3 regions of the Streptomyces sp. Wb2n-11 genome follow, and region 2 is predicted to be linked to each of the others. Evidence: riboswitches for the same ligand, from Rfam matches in the RefSeq annotation. Region 2 holds a riboswitch; each other region holds the start of a gene.

Region 1 (2,865 bases), 4.4 Mb from region 2:
GCTGTGCGCGCTCTTCGCGGTCCTCATCGTCGTGGTGCTCGCGGACGCCGGCCGGGTCTGCCTCAAGGCCGTCCGCGCCCCCGAGAGCGTCAAGCTCCATGAGGCGCCGTACGTCGAGTCCAGGCTCGTCGCCCCCGCCTCGATCATCGCGACCAAGGAGGAGAAGGCCGAACTGGCCGCGGCCGGCGTCGGTCCGGAGGGCGGCACCCGCAAGGAGGCCGCGGCGGCCGGCGCGGGGACCCCCGAATGACCCTGACGGGCGTGCGCCGCGCGGCGGGCCGGATCCGCTGGTACGTCCGCGAACTGACCGGCGAGGCGACGTACGACCGGTACGTGGCGCACGCGAGGTCCTGCGACCCCGAGGCGCCGGTCATGTCCCGGCGCGCGTTCGAACGCAGCCGCACGGACGCCCGGGAGGCGGACCCCCGCGAGGGCTTCCGCTGCTGCTGAGCGATTTCCACGGGCCGCCGCGTCCCCTTCGGGGGGCGCGGCGGCCCGTCGTCGTCAGCGCACCCACTCCTTCAGCGCTTCGGTCTCCAGGGTGATCCCCACCGGGCCGGGCAGCGCCACGGGCTTGCCGAACGGGACGATGTGCGCGTTCTCGTACCGGACTCCGTCGGGCTCGCTGTAGACCGTCACCTCGCAGGCGTCCCGGTCGATGAGCAGGTAGACCGGGATGCCGGTCTCGGCGTAGGCGCGGGGCTTCTCCACCCGGTCGCGCTGGTCGGTGTCGGTGTCGGTGTCGTACGAGGTGACCTCGACGGCCATCAGCACGGAATCGGGATCGGCCCACTCCCCCTGCCCGACGAAGGCGCCGCTGGGCGCGAGAGAACCGTCGGGCCGGGCGCGGCCCTTCCGGTATGCCTGCACCTTCAGTCCCTGGTCGGGATAGAGCCACAGCTCGGGCCGCGACTGCATACAGATGCGCGTCAGCCACTCGATGATCCGTCCGTGGTCCCCGTCCGGCACAACCCTGCTCCTCAGCCTCCCGTCGATGAGTTCCAGCCGCACGCCCTCGGTCGTGCGGGCCAGTATGCGCGTGGCCTCGTCGAACTCTTCGGGGAACAGGTGGGGCCGGTCGGCGGTCGCTGCCATGGGGCGTACCTCCTTGTGCTCACGACGATAGCGGAGCGCTGTGACAGCCGCCCTCACACTTCCCGGGTGACACAACATGTGGGGGCCGCATCATCCAACGGCCCCCACATGTATGCTCGTGCTCGCTGTCGCCGCAGGGGAATCCGGTGCGAATCCGGAACTGTCCCGCAACGGTGTGATCGGTGCGCTTTTGCGCACCCAGGAGTCCGAGGACCTGCCGACGGCGTATCCGGCTCGACCGAACCGGATACCGACACGTCCGGGCCTCGCGGTTGGGCCGGTGGACGCTACGCGGTGTGCCGCCCTCAGGGGTGACGTGTGCCCGTACGCCCCCCGTTCCCCGCCGGCCCCGAGCCGAGCGAGGGAGAGCACCCCGTGACCATCGCGCCAGCCGATCCGGCAACTGCCACGGAGCCGACGGGTTCAACGGAGTCGGCGCAGTCGCCCGACGGCCCCGGGACCGCGCTCCTGCGGACCCTCACCGACCTGACCGCCGACCTCCCCGACACCGACCCGGGCAGAGTCGCCGCGGCCGCCCTGCGCGGCCGCAACGCGGCGTCGGACGCGGCCGAGTTGCGGGGACTCGCCACCGACGCCGCCGCCGGGCTGATCTCCGAGGACCCGGCGTACTCCCGCCTCGCGGCCCGGCTGCTGACCCGCACGATCCGGGACGAGGCGGCTACGCAGGGCGTCCGCACCTTCTCCGAGTCGGTCTCCGTCGGCCACCGCGAGGGCCTGATCGCCGACCGTACGGCCGAGTTCGTGTCCGCCCACGCGGCCCGCCTCGACGCGCTGGTCGACCCGGCCGCCGACGACCGCTTCGGCTACTTCGGCCTGCGCACGGTCTACAGCCGCTACCTCCTGCGCCACCCGATCACCCGACAGGTGATCGAGACCCCGCAGCACTTCATGCTGCGCGTGGCGTCCGGTCTGGCCAAGGACGGCTCCCCCGCGGCCGCCGACGAGGTCGCCGCGCTGTACCGCCTGATGAGCCGCCTGGACTACCTGCCGTCCTCGCCGACGCTCTTCAACTCCGGTACGCGCCACCCGCAGATGTCCTCCTGCTACCTGCTGGACTCGCCGCTCGACGAGCTCGACTCGATCTACGGCCGCTACCACGAGGTCGCGCGCCTCTCCAAGCACGCGGGCGGCATCGGCCTCTCGTACTCCCGCATCCGCGCCCGCGGCTCCCTGATCCGCGGCACCAACGGCCACTCCAACGGCATCGTCCCCTTCCTGCGCACCCTCGACTCGTCCGTCGCCGCCGTGAACCAGGGCGGCCGGCGCAAGGGCGCGGCCTGCGTCTACCTGGAGACGTGGCACGCGGACATCGAGGAGTTCCTGGAGCTGCGCGACAACACGGGCGAGGAGGCGCGGCGTACGCACAACCTGAACCTCGCGCACTGGATCCCCGACGAGTTCATGCGCCGCGTCGACGCGGACACCGACTGGTCGCTGTTCTCGCCCTCCGACGTCCCCGAGCTCGTCGACCTGTGGGGCGACGCGTTCGACCGGGCGTACCGCAAGGCAGAGGCGGACGGCCTGGCCCGTACGACGATTCCCGCGCGCCAGCTGTACGGACGGATGATGCGCACCCTGGCGCAGACCGGCAACGGCTGGATGACGTTCAAGGACGCGTCGAACCGTACGGCGAACCAGACGGCGGAGCCCGGCTCGGTGGTCCACTCCTCGAACCTGTGCACCGAGATCCTGGAGGTCACGGACGACGGGGAGACGGCCGTCTGCAACCTCGGCTCGGTCAACCTCGGT
Region 2 (2,865 bases):
GGTGAGCACGGTCAGCCCGCTGCCGCGCACCAGGGCCAGCACGTCCAGCTGCTGGGCGATGTCCAGGTGATTGGTGGGCTCGTCGAGCACCAGTACCCGAGGCTGCTGAGCGAGCGCGCGGGCGATCAGGACCCGCTGCTTCTCACCGCCGGAGAGGGTGAGGAAGCCACGGCCGACGAGATGACCGGCGCCGACCTGCGCCAGGGCGGCCTCGCACGTCCGCCGGTCCTCGTCGGTGGTCCGGGCCACCGACCGCTGGTGCGGCAGCCGCCCCATCGCCACGACTTCGGCGACCGTGAAGTCGAACTCGGTGACCACCTCCTGGGGCAGTGCGGCCAGCCGACGGGCGCCTTCGCGCGCGCTCAGGGCGTGGAGGTCAGCGCCGTCGAGCCGGACTGTACCGGCCGAGGGACGCAGGGCCCGGTAGACGCAGCGCAGCAGGGTGGATTTCCCGCTGCCGTTGGGCCCGACAAGCCCGACGACCTGCCCGGCGGCCGCTCGCAGCGTGGCCTCCCGCACCAGCCGCGCACCGGAGATCTCGACCGTCAGTTCATCGATGTCGATCCGCATCACGCGCCTCCGAAGGTGTAGGAGCGGCGGCGCATCAGCAGGACGAAGCACGGCACACCGATGACCGCGGTCAGTACGCCCACCGGCAGCTCGACGGGCGCGAGCACCACGCGCGACAGGATGTCCACCCAGATCAGCAGGACGGCGCCCGCGAGGGGCGCGACGGCCAGCAGCCGGCGGTGGTCCGCGCCGACCAGCATCCGTGCGGCGTGCGGGACCATCAGTCCGACGAAACCGATCGCACCGCTCACCGCCACCACCGCCCCGGTGACGGCCGCGCAGACCAGGAAGAGTTCCTTGCGCAGCTTCCCCGCGTCCACCCCCAGGGCGGCCGCGGTCTCGTCGCCCATCGCCAGGGCGTTCAGGCGGCGCGCCGACACGGTGAGGTGGGCGAGGCCGGCGAGTACGGCTCCGGCGGCGATCGGTACGGAGGCCCAGTTGGCTCCGCCGAGGCTGCCGAGCAGCCACATCATCGCGGAGCGGGCCGCCTCGCCACGCTCGGCCGCGAACACCATGAACGTCGTGACGGCCGAGAAGCCGTAGTACATCGCGGTGCCCGTCAGGACGAGCCGCAGTGGGGTCAGGCCGTCAGCGGTGCGGGCGATGGCGTACACCAGCGTCATGGCGAGGAGCGCGGAGAGGAAGGCCGCCGTGGACAGGGCCCAGAGACCGAGCGCGCCGAAGGCTCCGAACAGGAGCACGGCGTTGGCGCCGACGGCCGCGCCCGAGGAGATGCCGAGCACGAACGGGTCGGCGAGAGCGTTGCGGACCATGGCCTGCACGGCGACGCCGATGGCCGACAGGCCGGCCCCGACGACTGCGGCCAGTACGGCCCGCGGAAAGCGCAGTTCCCACACGATGGTGTACGCCGGGACCTGGTCGGGGGATATGAGGCCGCCTGTCAGTCCGGCCCACAGATAGCGCAGCACTTCCCCCCAGGAGAGCCCCGACGCCCCGATGCCCGCCCCGCAGAGGATGGAGAGCACAAGCGCGGCGCACAGGGCGGTGAGGAGGAGCGGAAGTGACACGCGCTGGGGCGGCGCGGGGCCGGCGCCGGCGCGGGGCAGGTGCGGCGGCAGGGCGGGTTTGAGTTCGAGGGGTGTGGCCACGGGCGGTTCGCTTTCGCCTCGGGCCGTGCACCTGCGTGAGCAAAGGAGCGGCCCGGGACGCCGGGCGCCCTGCGCAGCGCCCTCTCGCAGTCCACGGCGAATTGACAGGAGCCATCACCACCGCGGGTAATCGGGCTTACGGGGCCACGTGTCGGGCTCCGCCTACCGTTGCGGGTCAGCGCCGGACTTCGACCGGACTTCCCCCGCGGGGCGCTTGCAGCTTAGCGCCTACGGAAGGGAGCCCCGCCAGGGGAGAATCCGGTGCAAACCCCGTCGTGCACGCGCAGCGTGGCCAGGTCCGCGCCGGCGTCTGCGGCTTCCGCCCGCGGCCGGCCCCGACGAAAACCGGCACGCCGCGCGCGCCTGCCCGCCCACCGGGCCGGCAGCCTCAAGCTGACGCCACGGTTCTCCGGCCCCGGACAGAGCGGCTCGCACACAGGGCCGCGGCCGGCCGGCGCGGGAGCTGCGGGCCTCCGGAGCGCCTCCGGGGTGGGGATGCTCCCCGCCCGGCCGAGCGGGGCACGGAGGTGTGCGCCGGCCCCGCCGTACGGCAGGAGCCGGGCCCGCCGGCCGGTCGGGGCGCATGGGACCGGGTGATCCGGCGTCTGTGGACCCGTACCGTCCCCGGGACGCCCGTCTGCGCTCTCTTCCGCCCGGCTCGTACGGGCTCAGAACGATCCGAAACAGCCCTGGGCGCGGCGACGACCGGCCGTGTCGTGGAGACTTGAGGAGGCGGGCGGCGGCCGCCGCCGGCCGGAAACCTCACAGCCGAGACACGGAGAGTGCGACAGAAGAGCCACGTCCTGCTGAAACACCCGCGGAAGCACCGGACCAAGGTCGACGAGGAGGACACGATCAACACCGCCGAAACGGACCGGCACCCGCTGGACTCCACCAGCGTCATGAACGCGAAGAAGACCCTCTTCGAACTCCTGGGCCGCACGGGAATGCTCCGGAGCGAAGCCGAAGAGCTGATCGCGCTCGTCGAGGCCGGCGCGATCGCAGACGCGCACAGCGAGGCAGAGAAGGAGAAGGGCGCCCCGGACGAGAAGGGGGAGTCGTACGGCATCGGCTGGCACGACGGCGCCCGGGCCGTCGGTGACGAACTCGCCCGCATCGCCGAGCGAGCCCTTGAGCGTGCCATCGGCCCGGCGATGTCCGGCTTCCCGCAGGACGGCGCGCGAGG
Region 3 (2,865 bases), 1.3 Mb from region 2:
ATACGTGCCCCGCAACTCGCGCAGACAGTCCGTCACGGTGCCGAGCAGCGCTTCCCGGTGCCCCCCGTGCGGCACTTTCCCGGGGGCCACGGCGCCTGATTGCTGCCGCGCCGCGGGCCCGGGCCCCCCGAAGAACCCGCGCGCGCTCATCTCGCCCACCGGCTTGCCCAGCAGCACCACCTGACTGCTGCGGTCACTGCCGGGCTTGAGCAGCACGGGGTTCATGAGCGCCGTCGGCTCCACCCGCGCCGCCTGCGCCTGCATGGCCTGCGCCCGCCCGATCTCCGCGCCTTCGCGCGTCACGAACGAGTTCAGCGACATGTTCTGCGCCTTGAACGGCGCGACCTTCACACCCTTGCGTACGAGCCACCGGCAGATCCCGGCCGTCACGACGCTCTTGCCGGCGTCGGACGTGGTCCCCGCGACGAGCAGACCGCCCCCCAGTGAACCGCTCATGCGTGTCCCTTTCCTGTGCGTGTGCCACCGCGCGCGCCGCGTCGCAGCGCACCGAGCACCAGCCGCCCTCCGACGGCCGCCGCCAGTGCGAGCGCCCCGACACGGCGCGACAGCCGCGCCGCCCGCTCGATGTCCGGTACGCCGACGGGCCGCCCGGCGGCGTTGAGCACGGGCCGGTGTTCGACCCGGCCCGCGTACGAGAGCGTTCCGCCGAGCCGCACGCCGAGCGCGCCGGCGAAGGCGGCCTCCACGGGGCCCGCGTTGGGGCTCGGGTGCTTGGCCGCGTCCGTACGCCAGGCCCGCACCGCACCGCGCGGATCGCCGCCCGCCACGACCGCGAGGGCGGCCGTCAGCCGGGCGCCGGGCCAGCCGGCCACGTCGTCGAGGCGGGCCGAGGCCCAGCCGTAGCGCAGGTATCTGGCCGATCTGTGCCCCACCATGGCGTCGAGCGTGTTGACGGCGCGGAAGGCCACGAGCCCCGGCACCCCGCCCAGGGCGCCCCACACCAGCGCGCCCACGACCGCGTCCGAGGTGTTCTCGGCGACGGACTCGACGACGGCGCGGGCGATCTGCTGTGCGTCCAGCGCCTGCGGGTCGCGCCCGCACAGGTGGGGGAGGCGTTCGCGGGCGACCTCGACGTCCCCGGCCTCCAGGGCGCTGCCCACGGCGCGCGCCTCGCGGCCCAGCGACGTACCTCCGACGACGGCCCAGGTGGCGGCGGCGGTCAGCGCGACGGCGGCGGCGGGGGAGCGGCGTACGGCACGGGAGGCCAGCACGGCGGCGCCCGCCGCGCCTCCGGCGCACACCAGGGTGTGCACCGCGCCCCACCCGCGGTGGTCACGCCACAGCAGGGACTCGACGGCACCCGCGGCCCGTCCGAACGCGGCGACCGGGTGCCCGCGGCGGGGATCACCGAGGACGAGGTCGCCGATCAGGCCGGCGGTGGCGCCGTACGCGAAGATGCGATCGGCACGCATGGCTCAGCAGGCCGATGCGCCTCGAAGCGCACGCGTCGTACGCACGGGAATGTCAGGACTGACAGGAACGACTGAACGGCAGCCGGGCATGGCGGTATGTCCTCACTCAGGGTCCGCGCCCTGGTTCGACGTGACCGGCGGTGAGAGTTCCTGGCTCCCGGGGACTTCTTCGTCTTCCCCGGTCACAGTGGCGGGACCGCGCCGGATTCGCACCGGACTTCCTCTCGTGCCGCCGTATTCGGCTCGGGCAGTCCACCACGCTCCGCGAACGTCGTCAACTTGCTGTTGACCTGCGACGGGGGAGTGTGCCGAGGCACACAGGAACCGCCCCGCCGATGGCCGGTAAAGGCCGGTGGCGGGGCGGTTCCGGGAGACTGCGGTCGTCGTGTCAGACGACGATCAGGTAGATCCCGTACGCCACGGCCGCCGCGCACAGCGCGAAGCAGGCGTAGGCGCCGGTGCGAACCATGACGGCGGAGCCGCCGCCCTGCGCGGAGGCGCTCTCCTGCTTGGAGAGGCCCACGATGCCGAGGGTGAACAGGCCCACCAGGGACACGGTGACCACGAGGCTCACGCCGAATACGGAGCCGAGAGCTGCCCAGTCGATGTTCATGCGATCTGTCCTCTGTCCTTACACCGGGGCCGGGCTGGCCGGCTCCGCGGAGCTGCCGGCCGGGGCCGGGATGGTCGTCTTGAGTTCCTCGGCGGCCAGGGAGGCGACGGCGCCGGCCGTGGGCGGCACGCTGACGGCGGCCATGGCCGTGGTGACCACACCGGCGGACTCGCCGGACTCGTCGTCGGTGACGTTGGTGTGGTCGACCGGCTTGCGGCGCGACAGGGCCCAGATGACGGCGGAGCCGCCGACGAGCAGGAAGGCCACCACGGCGATGCCCCAGGTGCCCTGCCCGGTGAGGAATTCGGCGCCCGCGGCGACCAGTCCCGCGGCCGGCAGCGTCAGACCCCAGGCGACGAACATCCGGGTGGCGGTGGACCAGCGGACCACGCCGCCCTTGCGGCCGAGGCCCGCGCCCATCACGGCACCGGAGCAGACCTGGGTGGTGGAGAGGGAGAAGCCGAGGTGCGAGGAGGCCAGGATGACGGTCGCGGCGCTGGTCTGGGCGGAGAAGCCCTGCGGCGGACGGAGGTCGGTGAGGCCCTTGCCCATGGTGCGGATGATGCGCCAGCCGCCCAGGTACGTACCGAGCGCGATGGCGACACCGGCGGAGACGATGACCCACATCGGGGGGTTCGAGCCGGGTGCGAGGACGTTGCCGGTGACCAGGGCGAGGGTGATGACACCCATGGTCTTCTGCGCGTCGTTGGTGCCGTGGGCGAGCGAGACGAGACCGGCGGAAGCGATCTGGCCGGCGCGGTAGCCCTTGGCCGTGGCCTTCTCGTCGGCCTTGCTGCCGAGCTTGTACGTCAGCTTGGT

Evidence for each region. Region 2 has a riboswitch for cobalamin ahead of BN1555_RS30875 (FecCD family ABC transporter permease). Riboswitches for the same ligand answer to the same signal wherever they lie in the genome.
Region 1: another riboswitch for cobalamin. It lies ahead of BN1555_RS10490 (ribonucleoside-diphosphate reductase subunit alpha); the one in region 2 lies ahead of BN1555_RS30875 (FecCD family ABC transporter permease).
Region 3: another riboswitch for cobalamin. It lies ahead of BN1555_RS24885 (cobalamin biosynthesis protein); the one in region 2 lies ahead of BN1555_RS30875 (FecCD family ABC transporter permease).

Annotation. Positions count from the first base shown of each region.
Region 1 covers NZ_CVPB01000001.1:2,376,959-2,379,823, forward strand. Annotated here, with positions in the region: gene BN1555_RS10475 (carbon starvation CstA family protein) at 1-250, shown strand, start outside; gene BN1555_RS10480 (YbdD/YjiX family protein) at 247-450, shown strand; gene BN1555_RS10485 (Uma2 family endonuclease) at 505-1,095, opposite strand; cobalamin riboswitch at 1,191-1,332, shown strand; gene BN1555_RS10490 (ribonucleoside-diphosphate reductase subunit alpha) at 1,471-2,865, shown strand, end outside.
Region 2 covers NZ_CVPB01000001.1:6,748,933-6,751,797, reverse strand. Annotated here, with positions in the region: gene BN1555_RS30880 (ABC transporter ATP-binding protein) at 1-570, opposite strand, end outside; gene BN1555_RS30875 (FecCD family ABC transporter permease) at 570-1,637, opposite strand; cobalamin riboswitch at 1,783-1,930, opposite strand; gene BN1555_RS30870 (hypothetical protein) at 2,462-2,865, shown strand, end outside.
Region 3 covers NZ_CVPB01000001.1:5,473,814-5,476,678, forward strand. Annotated here, with positions in the region: gene BN1555_RS24880 (cobyric acid synthase) at 1-444, opposite strand, end outside; gene BN1555_RS24885 (cobalamin biosynthesis protein) at 453-1,433, opposite strand; cobalamin riboswitch at 1,557-1,706, opposite strand; gene BN1555_RS24890 (hypothetical protein) at 1,822-2,046, opposite strand; gene BN1555_RS24895 (inorganic phosphate transporter) at 2,065-2,865, opposite strand, start outside.